DNA from 2 places in the Mesorhizobium japonicum MAFF 303099 genome. Region 2 is predicted to be linked to the other one. Evidence: predicted binding sites of a transcription regulator. Region 2 holds the regulator's gene; the other holds the start of a gene.
The links. Region 2 encodes LexA, which represses DNA repair genes until DNA is damaged. Its sites were predicted from a motif close to TGTTCNNNNTGTGTTCNG; they were not measured.

Region 1: the regulator LexA is predicted to act here: its motif matches at 2,742-2,759, upstream of MAFF_RS40650 (ImuA family protein).

What each region holds. Positions count from the first base shown of each region.
Region 1 covers NC_002678.2:3,503,147-3,510,568, forward strand. The annotation lists gene MAFF_RS18240 (DUF4153 domain-containing protein) at 1-167, opposite strand, end outside; gene MAFF_RS18245 (HpcH/HpaI aldolase/citrate lyase family protein) at 483-1,376, shown strand; gene MAFF_RS18250 (DUF1737 domain-containing protein) at 1,426-1,632, shown strand; gene MAFF_RS18255 (GIY-YIG nuclease family protein) at 1,788-2,075, shown strand; gene MAFF_RS18260 (metallopeptidase family protein) at 2,179-2,601, opposite strand; gene MAFF_RS40650 (ImuA family protein) at 2,783-3,808, shown strand; gene MAFF_RS18270 (DUF6504 family protein) at 3,750-5,225, shown strand; gene MAFF_RS18275 (error-prone DNA polymerase) at 5,222-7,422, shown strand, end outside.
Region 2 covers NC_002678.2:490,056-497,477, reverse strand. The annotation lists gene gltA (citrate synthase) at 1-604, opposite strand, end outside; gene gltX (glutamate--tRNA ligase) at 788-2,212, opposite strand; gene MAFF_RS03675 (ComEC/Rec2 family competence protein) at 2,315-4,768, shown strand; gene lexA (transcriptional repressor LexA) at 4,762-5,499, opposite strand; gene MAFF_RS03665 (GntR family transcriptional regulator) at 5,876-6,649, opposite strand; gene MAFF_RS03660 (ABC transporter substrate-binding protein) at 6,803-7,422, shown strand, end outside.

The DNA of each region.
Region 1 (7,422 bases), 3.0 Mb from region 2:
GCCGTGGGATGCACGGCCACCACGGCAGCGGCCATCAGGATGGCGAACAGGAACACCGTGATGCCGGCGGGCTGGCCGTAGAACAGGAAATCCGCCAGCACGACCAGCAGCACGGCAACACCGAAGCGGCTGCAATAGCTCGGCGCGGCAGAAAAAAACGCTGTCACGACCTGACCCTCCCGATGGCGTCCAGCCGGACGGTCTGCGGACACTTGCGGGCGAAAGGGATGAGAATCGCCATGGGATTGGCGCGTGGCGGATCGACCAGCCACCAGCCTTCGCTGCGCAGGCGCTGTGGCAGGGACCAACGGGGTTTTGCTCGCTTGTGCATGCCGCCTGTTTCGCAGGCCGACAGGGAGGTGGCAGGGCGGATCCGAGGAGCTTTTCCGCAGGCCTGTGCAGTTTTCGTGCAGGGTGCGAGCCAGTTTTCATGCGGGCTTGGACGGCTTGCCTCGACCGAACCCAGGCGGCATAGATCGGATATGACCGAATCCTACCGTCCGCGCCGCTCGGTGCTCTATGTCCCGGCCTCCAACGACAAGGCGCTGGCCAAGATCGCGCTTCTGTCCTGCGACGCAATCATCATCGATCTCGAGGACGCCGTCGCGCCGGCCGACAAGATTGCCGCCCGCGAAAAGCTGCCCGCGATCTTCGCCAGCCGCCCGGCTGCCAATCATCTCGGCAACCGCTGCGAGATGGTGGTGCGCGTCAATGCGCTGGCCAGCGAATGGGGCGCCGACGACCTCTTGGCCGTGGCGAAAGTCGAGCCCGACGGCATCCTGCTGTCCAAGGTCGCCACGCCGCGCGACATCCTCGAAGTCGGCGACGTACTCGACGACAATTTTGCCTCCGATAGCGTGAAACTCTGGGCGATGATCGAGACGCCCAAGGCGCTGCTCAACATCGGCGCCATGGCCGAACTGGGCCGCGATCCAGCCTCTCGGCTCAACTGTTTCGTTGCCGGAACGAATGATCTGGCCAAGGACACCGGTGTGCTGGTGACGCCGGACCGGCGCTACCTCGTGCCATGGCTGATGCAGATGGTGCTGGCCGCGCGCGCCGGCGGCCTCGACATGCTCGACGGCGTTGCCAATGATTTTCGCGACCTCGACGCCTTTGCCCGTGAGTGCGCGGAGGGGGCCGCCATGGGCTTCGACGGCAAGACGCTGATCCATCCGGCCCAGATCGACGCGGCGAACCGCGCCTTCGCGCCCTCGCCGGAGGCGGTTGCCGAGGCGCGCCTGATAAAGGACGCCTTTTCACGTGGCGAGAATACTGGCAAAGGCGTGATCGCGCTGAACGGCAAGATGGTCGAGCGGCTGCATCTGGCACAGGCCGAAAAACTGCTGGCGAAGGCGGCCGCCATCGGCGCATGATATAGCCCCATGCTCGCGGGCTATGGGCACTTACGACAGGACTTGGGACATGAAACTCTACCGCTTTCTCACCGGCCCGGACGACGCCAGCTTCTGCCACAAGGTGACGGCGGCGCTGAACAAGGGCTGGCATCTGTTCGGCTCGCCGACCTATGCCTATGACAAGAAAGCCAAGACCATGCGCTGCGGCCAGGCGGTGGTGAAGGATGTCGACGGCCAGGAATATGGGCCGGATACCAAGCTCAGCGACTGGTAGCTGCCAGCTACCTTCCTCTCTTCGTCATCCTAGGGCGAAGCAAGGAGCGAAGCGACGCGGCGCAGACCCTAGGATCCATGCCGTGACGTTGGTCATAGAATGCGGCGGATCAGAACGGCGCTTGTGCGCGCATCGACGCTGGCTACGCTAGGACTATGACCGGTTATGTCTACATGACGGCGAGCCAGAAGCGCGGCACGATCTACATCGGCGTCACCAACGATCTTGGCCGTCGCGTGCCGGAGCACAAGGCTGGACAGGGCTCAAATTTCACCAGTCGCTACGGCGTGCAACGCCTCGTCTGGTACGAAGAGCATTTCGATATCACCGATGCGATCCAGCGCGAAAAGTCGCTGAAACGTTGGCCACGCCTATGGAAGATCGAGCTGATCGAAAAAGCCAATCCTGAGTGGTTCGAACTCTTTCGCGGAACTGGGTGGTGAGCGTTTGCACCGTCGCAACGCACCACAGTCACGGCATGGATCCTAGGGTCTGCGCCGCGTCGCTTCGCTCCTTGCTTCGCCCTAGGATGACGAAGTGTGGGCTCTATTCAGCTGCCTCTTCGATCTTCTCCATATCATCATCCGACAGGCCGAAATGATGGCCGATCTCGTGGATCAGCACATGGGTGACGATGTCGCCCAGCGTCTCCTCGTTTTCGGCCCAGTAGTCGAGCATGGCGCGGCGGTAGAGCGTGATGCGGTTAGGGCCTTCGCCGGTCTGCGGGTTCCAGCGCTCGGCGATGCCGCGGCCCTCGAACAGGCCGAGCAGGTCGAACGGCGTCTCCAGCGACAGATCGTCCATGATCTCGTCGGTCGGAAACTCGGCGATCTGGATGACGATTTCGCCGGTCAGCTTGCGAAAATCCTCCGGCAGATGGGCGTAGGCCTCCAGCGCCAGGAACTCCATCTCCTCCATCGAGGGCGCGAGTTCGCCATGCCAGGTGCGGGTCTTGTAGATGCGGGCCATGCTTTGTCCTTTGACCGGCATATAGGCTTTCGCACCGGTCGAGGCAAACGATGCGGCCCATACGTCCATGCCACGCAGGGTTCGCAGGAATAAATTCCTTATGACTCTGCTTGACTCTTCGGACCGCCTCTGGAATCTATAGGAACATAACAGGAACAACTCTGAGTGGACACTGACCGTCATGGCGATATCAGCCGTGGCGCGGGAGACTGTTTTTGCCCTGCGCCGCCAGATCGCGAAGATCGAGGGAACGCTGCCCGAGCGCCTGCAGGCGCCGGCTGGCGCGCCGCTTGATGCCGACGCCAGCCCCGATCTCACAATCGTCCGGCGCGGTCTTGCCGCGGCCTTGCCGGATGCCTTCCTGCCGATCGGCATCGAACCCCTCGATGCCGCCCTGAGCGGCGGCCTGCCGAAAGCGGCCCTCAGCGAAATCCATGGCCTGGAAACCCGCGATGCCGGAGCCGTCGCCGGCTTTGCCCTGTCGCTCGCCAGCCTGATCCTCAAGCAGGCGCAAGGGCTGCCGGTGTTGTGGATCGGCACCACGGAAATCTTCCGCGAGGCGGGCTTTCCCTATGCCAGGGGGCTGCAATCCTCCTTCGGCATCGGGCCTGAGCAATTGCTGTTTTCCGAGGCGCCGAAACTCGTCGATGCGTTGTGGGTCGCCGAGGAAGCGGCGCGGATGACGGCGCTCGCCGCCGTCATCCTGGAAATCCGCGGCAATCCGCAGCGGCTCGACCTGACCGCGACGCGGCGGCTGCATGCGCGGGCGCAAAGTGCCGGCCGCCCCGTATTCCTGCTGCGGCAGGCGGCCGAGCCCGAACCGACGGCGGCGCCCGTCCGCCTCATCGTCTCGCCGGCGCCGGCCGTGCCGCGCGAGACCGTCGCCGGGCCGCTCGCCGGATCGATCGGCCGCCCGGCCTTCGCCATCAGCATCGGCAAGAGCCGCACGGCCCTGCCTGGACAATTCACACTGGAGTGGAACCCCGATGAACGCGTATTCGACGAAAGAAGGGGCGAGGAAGGCCGGGCAAAGAATCCTGTCCCTGTGGTTTCCCTATTTGGCGGCCGAAAGGATCCTGCGGCAGCGTCTGGGGCGGTCCTGGCGTTCCCGGCCCCAAGATCATCCGACGCCATCTCATCCGCCACTGGTGATCAGCCACCGCCAGGGCAACGCGCAGCGCATCTCAGCCCTCGACGAGCGGGCTGAGGCGCTGCACCTGAAGCGCGACATGGGCATTGCCGACGCGCGCGCCATGCATCCCTCGATCGACATTGTCGAGGCCGATCCGGAGGCAGACCGGCGCCTGCTCGAAGCCCTTGCCGACTGGTGCGACCGCTACACCCCGCTGGTGGCGCTGGACGGGGCGGACGGCCTGTTTCTCGACGTCACCGGCTGCACCCATCTGTTCGGTGGCGAACGCGCCATGCTGGACGACATCCTGTGGCGCTTCCTGCATCAGGGGTTCGATGTCCGCGCCGGCCTTGCCCCGACGCCGGGCGCGGCCTGGGCGGCGGCCCGCTTTTGCGGCGACCGCATCGTCGATGGAGGCGAGGAGGAAGCGCTGCTGGCGCCTCTGCCGCTCGCAGCACTGCGCATCGCGCCGGAAACCCGTGCCAGCCTGGAAAGTGTCGGCCTGCGCACGGCGGGCGCAGTCATGGCCGCCCCGCGCGCGCCGCTTGCCCGCCGCTTCGGCGCCACCTTGCTGCTGCGCCTCGACCAGGCGCTTGGCCGTCTCGACGAGGCGGTGTCGCCGCGCCTTCCCGTCGCGCCGCTTTCGGTCGAGCGGCATCTCGCCGAGCCCGTCACGCTCACCGAGGACATCGAACGGCTGGTCGGCCTGCTGGCGACGACGTTGAAGACCGATCTCGAGCGCCGCGGCGAGGGCGCCCGGACGCTGGCGCTGCTGCTCTTTCGTGTCGACGGCGCCGTCAGCCGCATCGCGCTCGGCACCTCGCGGCCGATGCGCGACCCCCGGCTGATCCAGAAACTGTTCCATGAAAGGCTGGCCGCCCTCGAGCAGGACATCGATGCCGGCTACGGCTTCGATCTGGTGCGGCTTTCGGTGCTGGCGGCCGCGGCCTTCGACATGGCGCAGGCCGATCTGACGGGCGAGGTGACCGACGACGGCGCCGACATCGCGCTGTTCGCCGACCGCATCCGCGCCCGGCTCGGCGAGGGCGCCGTGCTGCAGCCGGTCGCGGTTGAAAGCCATCTGCCGGAGCGTGCCGTCGCCATCGTCCCCTTCAGCGAAGCGCCGCGCCGGACCACGCCGCCGAAGAGACCGGACAGGGTGCAGGCGCCCACAACCATCTTTCCGCCGGAACGGCCGATCCGGCTGTTCCGCGCGCCCGAACCCATCGAGGTGCCGGCCACCGAAATGCCGGAGGGTCCGCCGTTGCATTTCCGTTGGCGGCGCGCGCTCTATCGCGTCACCCGCGCCGAGGGTCCCGAACGCATCGCCGCCGAATGGTGGCGCCAGGCGCCAGGCGACGCGGCGGCCTCGACACGCGACTATTTCCGCATCGAGGATGCCGACGGCCGCCGCTACTGGCTCTACCGGCAAGGGCTTTACGGCGGCTCGCAAGCCGCGCCGCGCTGGTTCATGCACGGGGTCTTCGCATGAACGCGCTGACCGTCATTCCCTATGCCGAGTTCGGCATCCAGTCGAATTTCTCCTTCCTGCGCGGCGCCTCCAAGCCGGAGGAGCTGGTGGTCGCGGCCAAGCTCATGGGTTTCTCGGCGATCGGCCTCGCCGACCGCAACACGGTGGCCGGCGTGGTGCGCGCCTGGCAGCAGGCCAAGGTCGAAAAGCTTGCCTATCACCCTGGCTGCCGGCTGGTTTTCGGCGACGGCACGCCCGACATTCTCGCCTATCCCAGGAACCGGGCAGGCTGGGGGCATCTGTGCCGCATGCTCACCCAGGCCAATCTGCGCGACGAGACCGAAAAGGGCGCCACCCTTCTCCAGCGCGACGACCTGCTCGAATGGGGGGATTTGATGTCGCTGGCGGTCCTGCCCGACCTGGCGGCGGGCGCTGAAGACAGTCTTGCCTTGCTTGGCCAGATCAAGGACCGTTTCGGCAGGGCCCTGCGGCTTGGCGTCTCGCCCTGTTATGCCGGCTATGACCGTTTCCGGATCGAGCAGGCGGCGGCGTTGGCCCAGGTTGCCGGCATCCCGCTGATGGCGACCAACGATGTCCTCTACCACACCGCCGAACGCCGCCCGCTGCAGGACGTGCTGACCGCCATCCGTCTCAACACACCCGTCGCCGAGGTTGGGCTGGAACTCAGCGCCAATGCCGAACGCCATCTGAAGCCGCCGCTGGAAATGGCCCGCCTGTTCCGCAGGCATCCGCAGGCGCTGGCCGAGACGCTGCGGTTTGCGGAAGAGCTGACCTTCTCGCTCAGCGACCTCCAGTACAATTACCCCGACGAGCCGACGGAATCCGGCCTCGGGCCGCAGGCAGAGCTGGAAAGACTGGCGCGGGAGGGGGCTGCGAGGCGCTATCCCTCGGGCGTGCCTCACTCGGTGATCAAGCGCATCGAGGAAGAGCTCGCCCTGATCGAGCGCCTCAACTACGCCCGCTACTTCCTGACGGTTTACGACATCGTCAAATACGCCCGCAGCCAGGACATTCTCTGCCAGGGACGCGGCTCGGCCGCCAATTCGATCGTCTGTTTCTGCATCGGCATCACCGAAGTCGGGCCCGACCGGATCGACACGCTGTTCGAGCGCTTCATTTCCGAGGAGAGGAACGAACCGCCCGACATCGATGTCGACTTCGAGCATGAGAAGCGCGAGACCGTCATCCAGTACATCTACGAGAAATACAGTTCCAAGCGCACGGCGCTCGCCGCCGCCGTCATCAGCTATCGCGGCCGTTCGGCGCTGCGCGAAGTGTCGAAGGCTATGGGCCTGTCGGAGGATGTCCGGGCGTCCCTGTCAGGCTCGATCTGGGGCTGGTCGACCTCCGAGGTCGGCGAGAAGGAAGCCCGCGCCGGCGGCCTTGACCGGAGCGACCCGACATCGCGTCATGTGATGGAACGGGCCAACGAGATCATGGGCTTCCCCCGCCACCTCTCCCAGCATGTCGGCGGCTTCGTCATCACCAAGGACCGGCTCGACGAGATCGTCCCCATCGTCAAGACGGCGATGGACGAGCGCAAGATGGTCGAGTGGGACAAGGACGATCTCGACGCGGTGAAGATCCTGAAAGTGGATGTGCTGGCGCTCGGCATGCTGACCTGCCTGCAGCGCGCCTTCATTCTGCTTACGGACCACTATCCAAAAGCCCGGGATCCCTATGGCCAACCCTATGTGCTCGCGAGCCTGCCGCCGGAAGACAAGCGCGTCTACGACATGATCGGCCGCGCCGACACGCTCGGCGTCTTCCAGATCGAATCGCGCGCCCAGATGTCGATGCTGCCAAGGCTCAAACCAAAGGATTTCTATGACCTTGTCATCGAGGTGGCGATCGTGCGGCCGGGCCCGATCCAGGGCGATATGGTGCACCCCTATCTGCGCCGCCGGCAAGGCAAGGAAAAACCCGAATATCAGAAGCCGGAGCTCGAGGCGATTCTCAGCAAGACGCTTGGCGTGCCGCTGTTCCAGGAACAGGCGATGAAGATCGCCATCGTCGCCGGCGGCTTCAGGCCGGGCGAGGCCGACGAACTGCGCCGCGCCATGGCCACCTTCAAGCGCACCGGCACCATCGGCAATTACCGCCAGCGCATGATCGACGGCATGGTCGGCAAGGGCTACACCAAGGACTTCGCCGAGCGCTGCTTCAAGCAGATCGAGGGTTTTGGCGAATACGGCTT
Region 2 (7,422 bases):
TTGGGTAAATGAAGGGCTGGCCGATGTGGTACTTGTAGGCCATGGCCGCGATCGTCGGCATCTTGGCGATCAGACGCATCGAGGCGACCATGCGCTGGTAGGGGTCCGAGATGTCGGTGGAGTCGTGATAGAAGGCCGACAGCGCGCCCACCACGCCGCACATCACCGCCATCGGGTGCGCGTCGCGGCGGAAACCGGTGAAGAAGCGCGACATCTGCTCGTGCACCATGGTGTGGCGCGTCACGCGGTAATCGAAATCGTCCTTCTGCGCCTTGGTCGGCAATTCGCCGTAGAGCAGGAGGTAGCAGACTTCGAGGAAGTCGCCGTGTTCGGCCAACTGGTCGATCGGATAGCCGCGGTGGAGGAGAATACCGGCGTCGCCGTCGATGAAGGTGATTTCGGACTCGCAGCTTGCCGTCGAAGTGAAGCCGGGGTCGTAGGTGAAGGCGCCGGTCGTGCTGTAGAGCGAGGCGATGTCGATGACGTCGGGTCCGACGGAGCCGCTTCGCACCTTGAATTCATGGGTCTTGCCAGCGAATTGAAGCGTTGCCGTAGCCTCTTGGTTCGCGCCGCCCACATCCAGTTTTTTCGCAGCTTCGGTCATTGCAAACTCCTTGTTGTTTCCTCATGCCGGCAAAGGCAAATTCTGCAAAGCGACACGTCGAAATCACCGCAATGCGCGTATTCGCCACCGCATTATAGGAGGTGCGTGCCAGATTGGGCCAAGGCCTAATGTTGCACTGCGAAACGCGCCTTTCAATGCCAATCTTCTTGGGCCAGTTTGCTCCTAATCGATTTGATCCGCTATGCGCGCCAGGCTTTCCTCGCGCCCAAGCACGGCAAGCACGTCGAACACGCCGGGCGAGGTGCTTTTGCCGGTCAGCGCGGCCCGCAACGGTTGGGCCACGGCGCCAAGCTTGTGGCCACCGGCCAGCGCATAGTCGCGGACCGCGGCTTCCGCCGCGGCCGCCGTCCAGTCGCCGGAAAGCGCGTTCAAAGCTTCGTGAGCGCCGCGCAGGATCTTGCGGGCACCGTCATTGAGCAGGAGGGCCGCCTTCTCGTCGACCGGCAGCGGGCGCGTGGCGAACAGGAAGGCGGCGCCATCGACGAGCTCGACCAGCGTCTTGGCGCGCTCCTTCAGACCCGGAAGGGCCGCCAGCAACTGCGCCTTGTTGTGTTCGTTGAGGCGCGCGGCCATCGCCGGGCCGCCCTCGAGATAGGGCAAAGTGGCGATGAAGATGTCCAACAGCTGCGCGTCGGCCATGCGGCGCATATGTGCGCCGTTGATCGCCTCCAGCTTGGCGAAGTCGAAGCGGGCAGCGCCCTTGTTGACGTCGCCGATATCGAACCAGGAGATCATGTCCTTGATCGACATGATCTCGTCATCGCCGTGGCTCCAGCCCAGGCGCGCGAGATAGTTGAGCAATGCCTCCGGCAGGTAGCCCATGGCTCGATAGGCTTCGACGCCGAGCGCGCCGTGGCGCTTCGACAGCTTGGCGCCGTCTGCGCCATGGATCAGCGGGATGTGCGACATGGACGGCACGTCCCAGCCCATGGCGTTGTAGATCACGGTCTGGCGGGCGGCATTGGTCAGGTGGTCGTCGCCGCGGATGATATGCGTGACACCCATGTCGTGGTCGTCGACGACGACGGCATGCATGTAGGTCGGGTTGCCGTCCGAACGCAGGATGATGAAGTCGTCGAGATCCTTGTTGGGGAAGCGCACTTCGCCCTGCACACGATCGTGGACGATCGTCTCGCCCTCAGTCGGCGCCTTGATGCGGATGGCGCCCTTGACGCCTGCAGGCGCCTCTGAGGGGGTGCGGTCGCGCCACTGGCCGTTGTAGCGCGGCGGCAGGCCCTTGGCCCGTGCTGCCTCGCGCATCGCCTCCAGCTCGGCCGGCGTTTCGTAGCTGTAATAGGCCTTGCCCATGCGAACGAGTTCTTCCGCGACCTCGCGGTGGCGTGGCGCGCGCTCAAATTGCGAGACCGCGTCGCCGTCCCAGCCAAGACCAAGCCAGGAGAGGCCGTCGAGGATGGCGGCCGTGGCGGCGGCGGTCGAACGCTCGCGGTCGGTGTCCTCGATGCGCAGCAGCATGGTGCCGCCGGTGTGCTTGGCATAGAGCCAGTTGAACAGCGCCGTGCGCGCGCCGCCGATATGCAGATAGCCGGTGGGCGAGGGGGCAAAACGGGTGACGACCTTGTCGGACATGAAACTCTCGGAAACCATCTGAAGCGGGGTGCGGCTGCGCGGACTTTCGCGCGTCGCGCGTTCATGTAGCATAGGGCGTCAGGGGTGCAAGGGGCAGACCCGATGGCTGGACGAGGCCGGGGCTCGGAACAGGGCGAGGACGCTGGTGTTGGCGTCAGCGAACGGTCCCTGTTTGCGATTGCGCCGCCAGTCTCTCTGCCGCCATCGCCTCTGGTGCCGGGCTCCGGCAGCCAGCCGCAGCAGGCGGATATCCCGACGAAACTTCCGTCGCCTGCCTCGGGCCGGATTGTGCGCGTGCGGCGGCAACTCGGCCGGGTTTCCTGGCCCCGCCTGCGCTACAATGCGGCGACCGCGGCGGAGCTCGAGCTTGACCGGGGCATCGCCTTCCTGCTGGTTCCGGTTTGTCTGGCCGCTGGAGCGATCGGCTACTATTCGCTCGCGGTCGAGCCTGATTTTGCAAAGCCTGTCGCGGTCGTCGTGCTGATGGTGGTCTGTGCACTTGTTTCGCGCTCCTGGCAGAAAACCCATCTGGGCTTCATGGCGGCATTGTTGTGTGCGCTGGGCCTGCTTGCCGCCAAGGTCGAGACATGGCGGGCGGGCACCCAGATGCTGGGTTCGGAAATCTCGACGCAAGTGACCGGCCGCGTCGTCTCGCTCGACCGGATGGAGACCGGCCGCATCCGGCTGACCATCGACGTGACGTCGACCGCGCGGCCGAAACTGCGCTATGCGCCGGAAAGGGTCCGGCTTTCGGCGCGAGACATCCCGGCGGACATGACCGCCGGCTCCCTGGTCACCGGCTACGCCAAACTGTTGCCGCCAACCGGTCCGGTGCGGCCGGACAGCTACGATTTCTCCTTCGACAGCTATTTCGCCGGCATTGGCGGCAGCGGCTTCTTTCTCGGCAATCCAAAGCTTGTTTCCGCCACCGACGACGAGGTGCCGCTCACGGCCCGCCTTTTCTCAGGGATAGAAAATGCCCGTGAAGCCATTGCCGACCACATCCGGGCCACGGTCGGCGGTGCTGAAGGCGAGATCGCGGCGGCGCTGATCGTCGGCGTGCGGGCCGGCATTCCCGATGAAATCAACGAGGCGATGCGGCGCACCGGCATCTACCACATCATCTCCATTTCCGGACTGCATATGGCGCTGGTCGCCGGCACCATCATGGGTTTGCTGCGCGGCGCCTTCGCGCTGTTTCCGGATTTTTCGGCGCGTCGGCCGGTGAAGAAATACGCGGCCGCCGCGGCCCTTTTCTCGATCGCCGCCTATCTCGTCATTTCCGGCGTCGTCGTCGCCGCCGAGCGCAGCTTCATCATGCTGGCGGTGATGCTGATTGCCGTCCTGTTCGATCGCGCGGCGCTGACCATGCGCAATCTGGCGACCTCAGCGATCGCGGTCATCGTGGTCTCGCCACATGAGGTCGTCGGCCCGAGCTTCCAGATGTCCTTCGCCGCGACCGCGGCGCTGGTCGGTGCCTATGCCGGCTGGGCGGATCACCATGCGGGAAAGGCAAGACCGCCACCGCCAAAGCGATCCCTGCCGGGTTTTCTCACGCGAAAATTCCTGCTGGCGACGGGCGGGTTGGCAATGACCTCCATCATTGCCGGCTGCGCCACGGCGCTGTTTGCCATCTGGCATTTCCAGCGTGTGTCGCCGCTCAGCCTGTTCGCCAATCTGGCCGTCATGCCGATCGTGTCAGTCGTGATGTTCCTGGCCGTTGCAAGCGCGTTACTGATGCCATTCGGATTGGATGCGCCGACCCTTTACCTGATGGGCAAGGGCCTGACCGCGATGATCGCCATATCGGCGTGGATATCGGAACGCTCACCGGTCGATGCGGTCGGGCTGATTTCGCTGCAATCCGTGCTGCTGGTGACCATAGCCCTGGTCATCGCGACGATGGCGACGACATGGCTACGGCTCGCGGCAGTGCCATTCGCGCTTGCCGGCTTGTTGACGGTGTCGGATACGCGCACCCCGGATGTGCTGATCTCGGAAGATGCGCGGCTGGTCGCGCTGCCGATCGGCGGTGGCGAACTCGCGGTCAGCCGGGCTCGCCCGAACGAGTTCACCGTCGACAATTGGAAACGCGCGCTGGTGTCCGAAACCATCGTCGTGCCGGAGATGTTCGACAAGGCGGATGGGCAATTCGACATTGCCGATGCCGTCAATCTGCCGCCGGGAGCACCGTTCTACTGCACGGATGGCGTCTGTCTTGCCCGGCACCCGTCCGGTGCGATCATCGCGCATGTCGAAGACCGCAAGGACACCTGGAAGGCCTGCGGTTTCGCCGATTTGATCGTCGTCAATGACGCGACGGGCTATGACGCCTGTCACAATCCGCTAGTTCTCGTCGTCACCAAACGCCAACTTGCCCGCAAGGGCAGTGCCGCCGTCTTCTTCGACCGCCAATCGGCGACCGGTCCGCTAACCGTCAGCTTCGCGGTGGACGGGCCGTATCGGCCTTGGCACGAGCAGCGAAAATTTTCGCGTGAGGCGAGGGGGCTGCCGCCCTATCAAAAAGCCGAAAAGCCGGCCGCTCCTGCTCAGTAGCGCCGGATCAGCCCGACCAGCTTGCCTTGCACCTTGACCCTGTCCGGTCCGAAAATGCGCGTCTCGTAGGCCGGGTTGGCGGCTTCAAGGGCGATCGAGGCGCCCTTGCGGCGGAACCGTTTCAGGGTTGCTTCCTCCTCGTCGACCAAAGCCACGACGATCTCGCCCGGGCTCGCCGTGTCGGCGTTGCGGATGATGACCGTGTCGCCGTCGAAGATACCGGCGTCGATCATCGAGTCGCCCTTCACCTCAAGGGCATAATGCTCGCCACCCATGATCATGTCCGGCGGTACCGAGATCGAATGTGTCTGATGCTGGATGGCATCGATCGGCACACCAGCGGCGATGCGACCCATCACCGGGATCGACACGGCGGAAACCGCGTCGTCATCATTGCCGGCCGCGGGCAAGCGCGACGGCGCCGGCTTGATCTGGCGGCCAAGACCACCCTGGCCGAGGCTGCCCTGGATGACGCTTGGCGAGAATTTCTTTGCCGCGTTAAGGCCGGGCGCGATTGAATCCGGCAGCCGCAGCACTTCCAGCGCCCGCGCCCGGTTGGGCAGCCGGCGAATGAAGCCGCGTTCCTCAAGTGCCGTGATCAGGCGATGAATGCCTGACTTGGAGGCGAGATCAAGCGCTTCCTTCATCTCGTCGAAAGACGGCGGAATGCCGCTTTCCTTGAGCCGTTCATGAATGAACATCAACAGTTCATGTTGCTTGCGTGTCAGCATGGCGGCCCCCAAGGCATTGGACGAAGGGTGTGAACCAGAATCGAAAAACAAACCCAGAACAAACACTATCTGTTCCAGTTGTGTTCTGCAACTGTTTAAAGTTTAATGAATTTGTTAAGGCGTCCGAAATTATTTGGCCCCGGCAGCGGGCAGCGATTGACCGCTTCCGCTGCGGGCGGCGCATTGAAATCATTTTGGTTAATGGCCTGTGGCCTACCCCTGGATGCGGTTTGGCATCAGGCCCTTAAGAGGCGTTCACGGGGTGGATTTGTACGGTGTATCGATCCATTTCCAGTGGAACGAAACGAAATCAAAACGCCAACGATCGCGGGTTCAGGGCCGGCACGGCCGCGTGGATCTGGACGCCGCGGCCGCGTCATCCGGAAACCGCTTTCAGACTGCCGGCGCGCGCGGTGTAGGGATTGGCGCAATTGTCTTCGCTGTGCACATAGACGTGCAGCGTGTAGCCGATATGCGCCGTCATCAGCGCCTTTGCCCGCTCGACGTCGCGATCGAGCGCCGCTTCCATGATCTCGGTGTGATGCTCGATGGCGATCGCCTCGCGCAAAGCGTCCATTGCCTCGCCATAGCCGTCCTTGAGGCCGGCCGCCGCTCGTAATGTGGGCGCCAGGCCGAGAAAACGGTGATGCCGCCGCAGCTGATCGGCGATCGTCGAGCGGAAGCGCAACAGCCAGTTCGACGTCGCCGCGCTCAGCAACGCCGCATGGAAGGCCTCGTGGCTCTCGTCCCATTTGTCGACGGCCGCATCGGAAGGGTCTTCGACCGCGGTCTTGCAGCGGGAGAGCCGGTAATGAGCGGTGACGACCGCGTCCTCCCATTCCCTGCCGCCGTTCGCGATCGATTCCAGGAACAGCGGCATTTCGACAACCATCCTTGCGCGCGCCAGGTCCTCGAGCTCGGCGCGCGACACGGGAGCGACGGCAAAGCCGCGATTGCTGATGGCGGTGACCAGGCGTTCGGCTTCAAGTCGGGACAAGGCTTCACGCAGCGGCGTCCAGCCGACGCCGTATGTGCCGCGCAGCGCGCTCAGCTTGAGCGGCGCGCCCGGCATGAGGCGGGTGGTCAGGATATCGCGCCGCAGCAGCTGATAGGCCGCCTCGGTCTTCGTGGAATTGTTCTGATCCTGCATCGCCATCCGTCCATCATCGGGCTCTGGAAAATTATATATGATGGGGAGATATGGCAAGAATTATATATAATGTTTGACACGTGGCGAGGGACTGACCATGATCGTCGCAGTTGCCGTCCTGTGAACGGCGCTGATCAAATCTGGGAGGAAATGATGTTGAAGTCGAAATCCGCTTGGCTGTCGGGATTGGCCCTGGCAGGTGCATTGATGGTCAGCGTCGGCAGCGCCGCGGCCGATCAGATACGCATCGGCATCGCCAATTTCGGCGAGCATCCGCAGCTCAACGCCGCCATAGCGGGCTTCAAGAAGGCTTTGACGGACAAAGGCTTTGTCGAGGGCAAGGACGTCGTCTACACCGAAAGCCACACCAATTTCGATGCATCTCTGGTGCCGCAGATGATCGCCAAGCTGCAGGCGGAGCAGCCCAAGCTGATCTATACCATCACCACGCCGGTCTCGCAGATCGCCAAGAAGGCGCTCGCCGGTTCCGGGATTCCGATCGTCTTTGCCGCGGTCACCGATCCGGTGGCGGCCAAGCTGGTGCCGTCGTGGGACGCCGGAGACGAAGGCATGACCGGCGCCAGCGATCTGCAGGATGTCGCCGCGGTGATGGCCTTCACCAAGAAACTGCTGCCGAACGCCAAGCGTTTTGGCGTGCCCTACAATCCGGGCGAGGCCAATGACGTTGCCCTGATCGAAAAGATCAAGGCGGCGGCACCCGCCGCCGGCTTTGAGGTCGTCGAAGTCGGCGTCGACAACGTCAATGACATCCA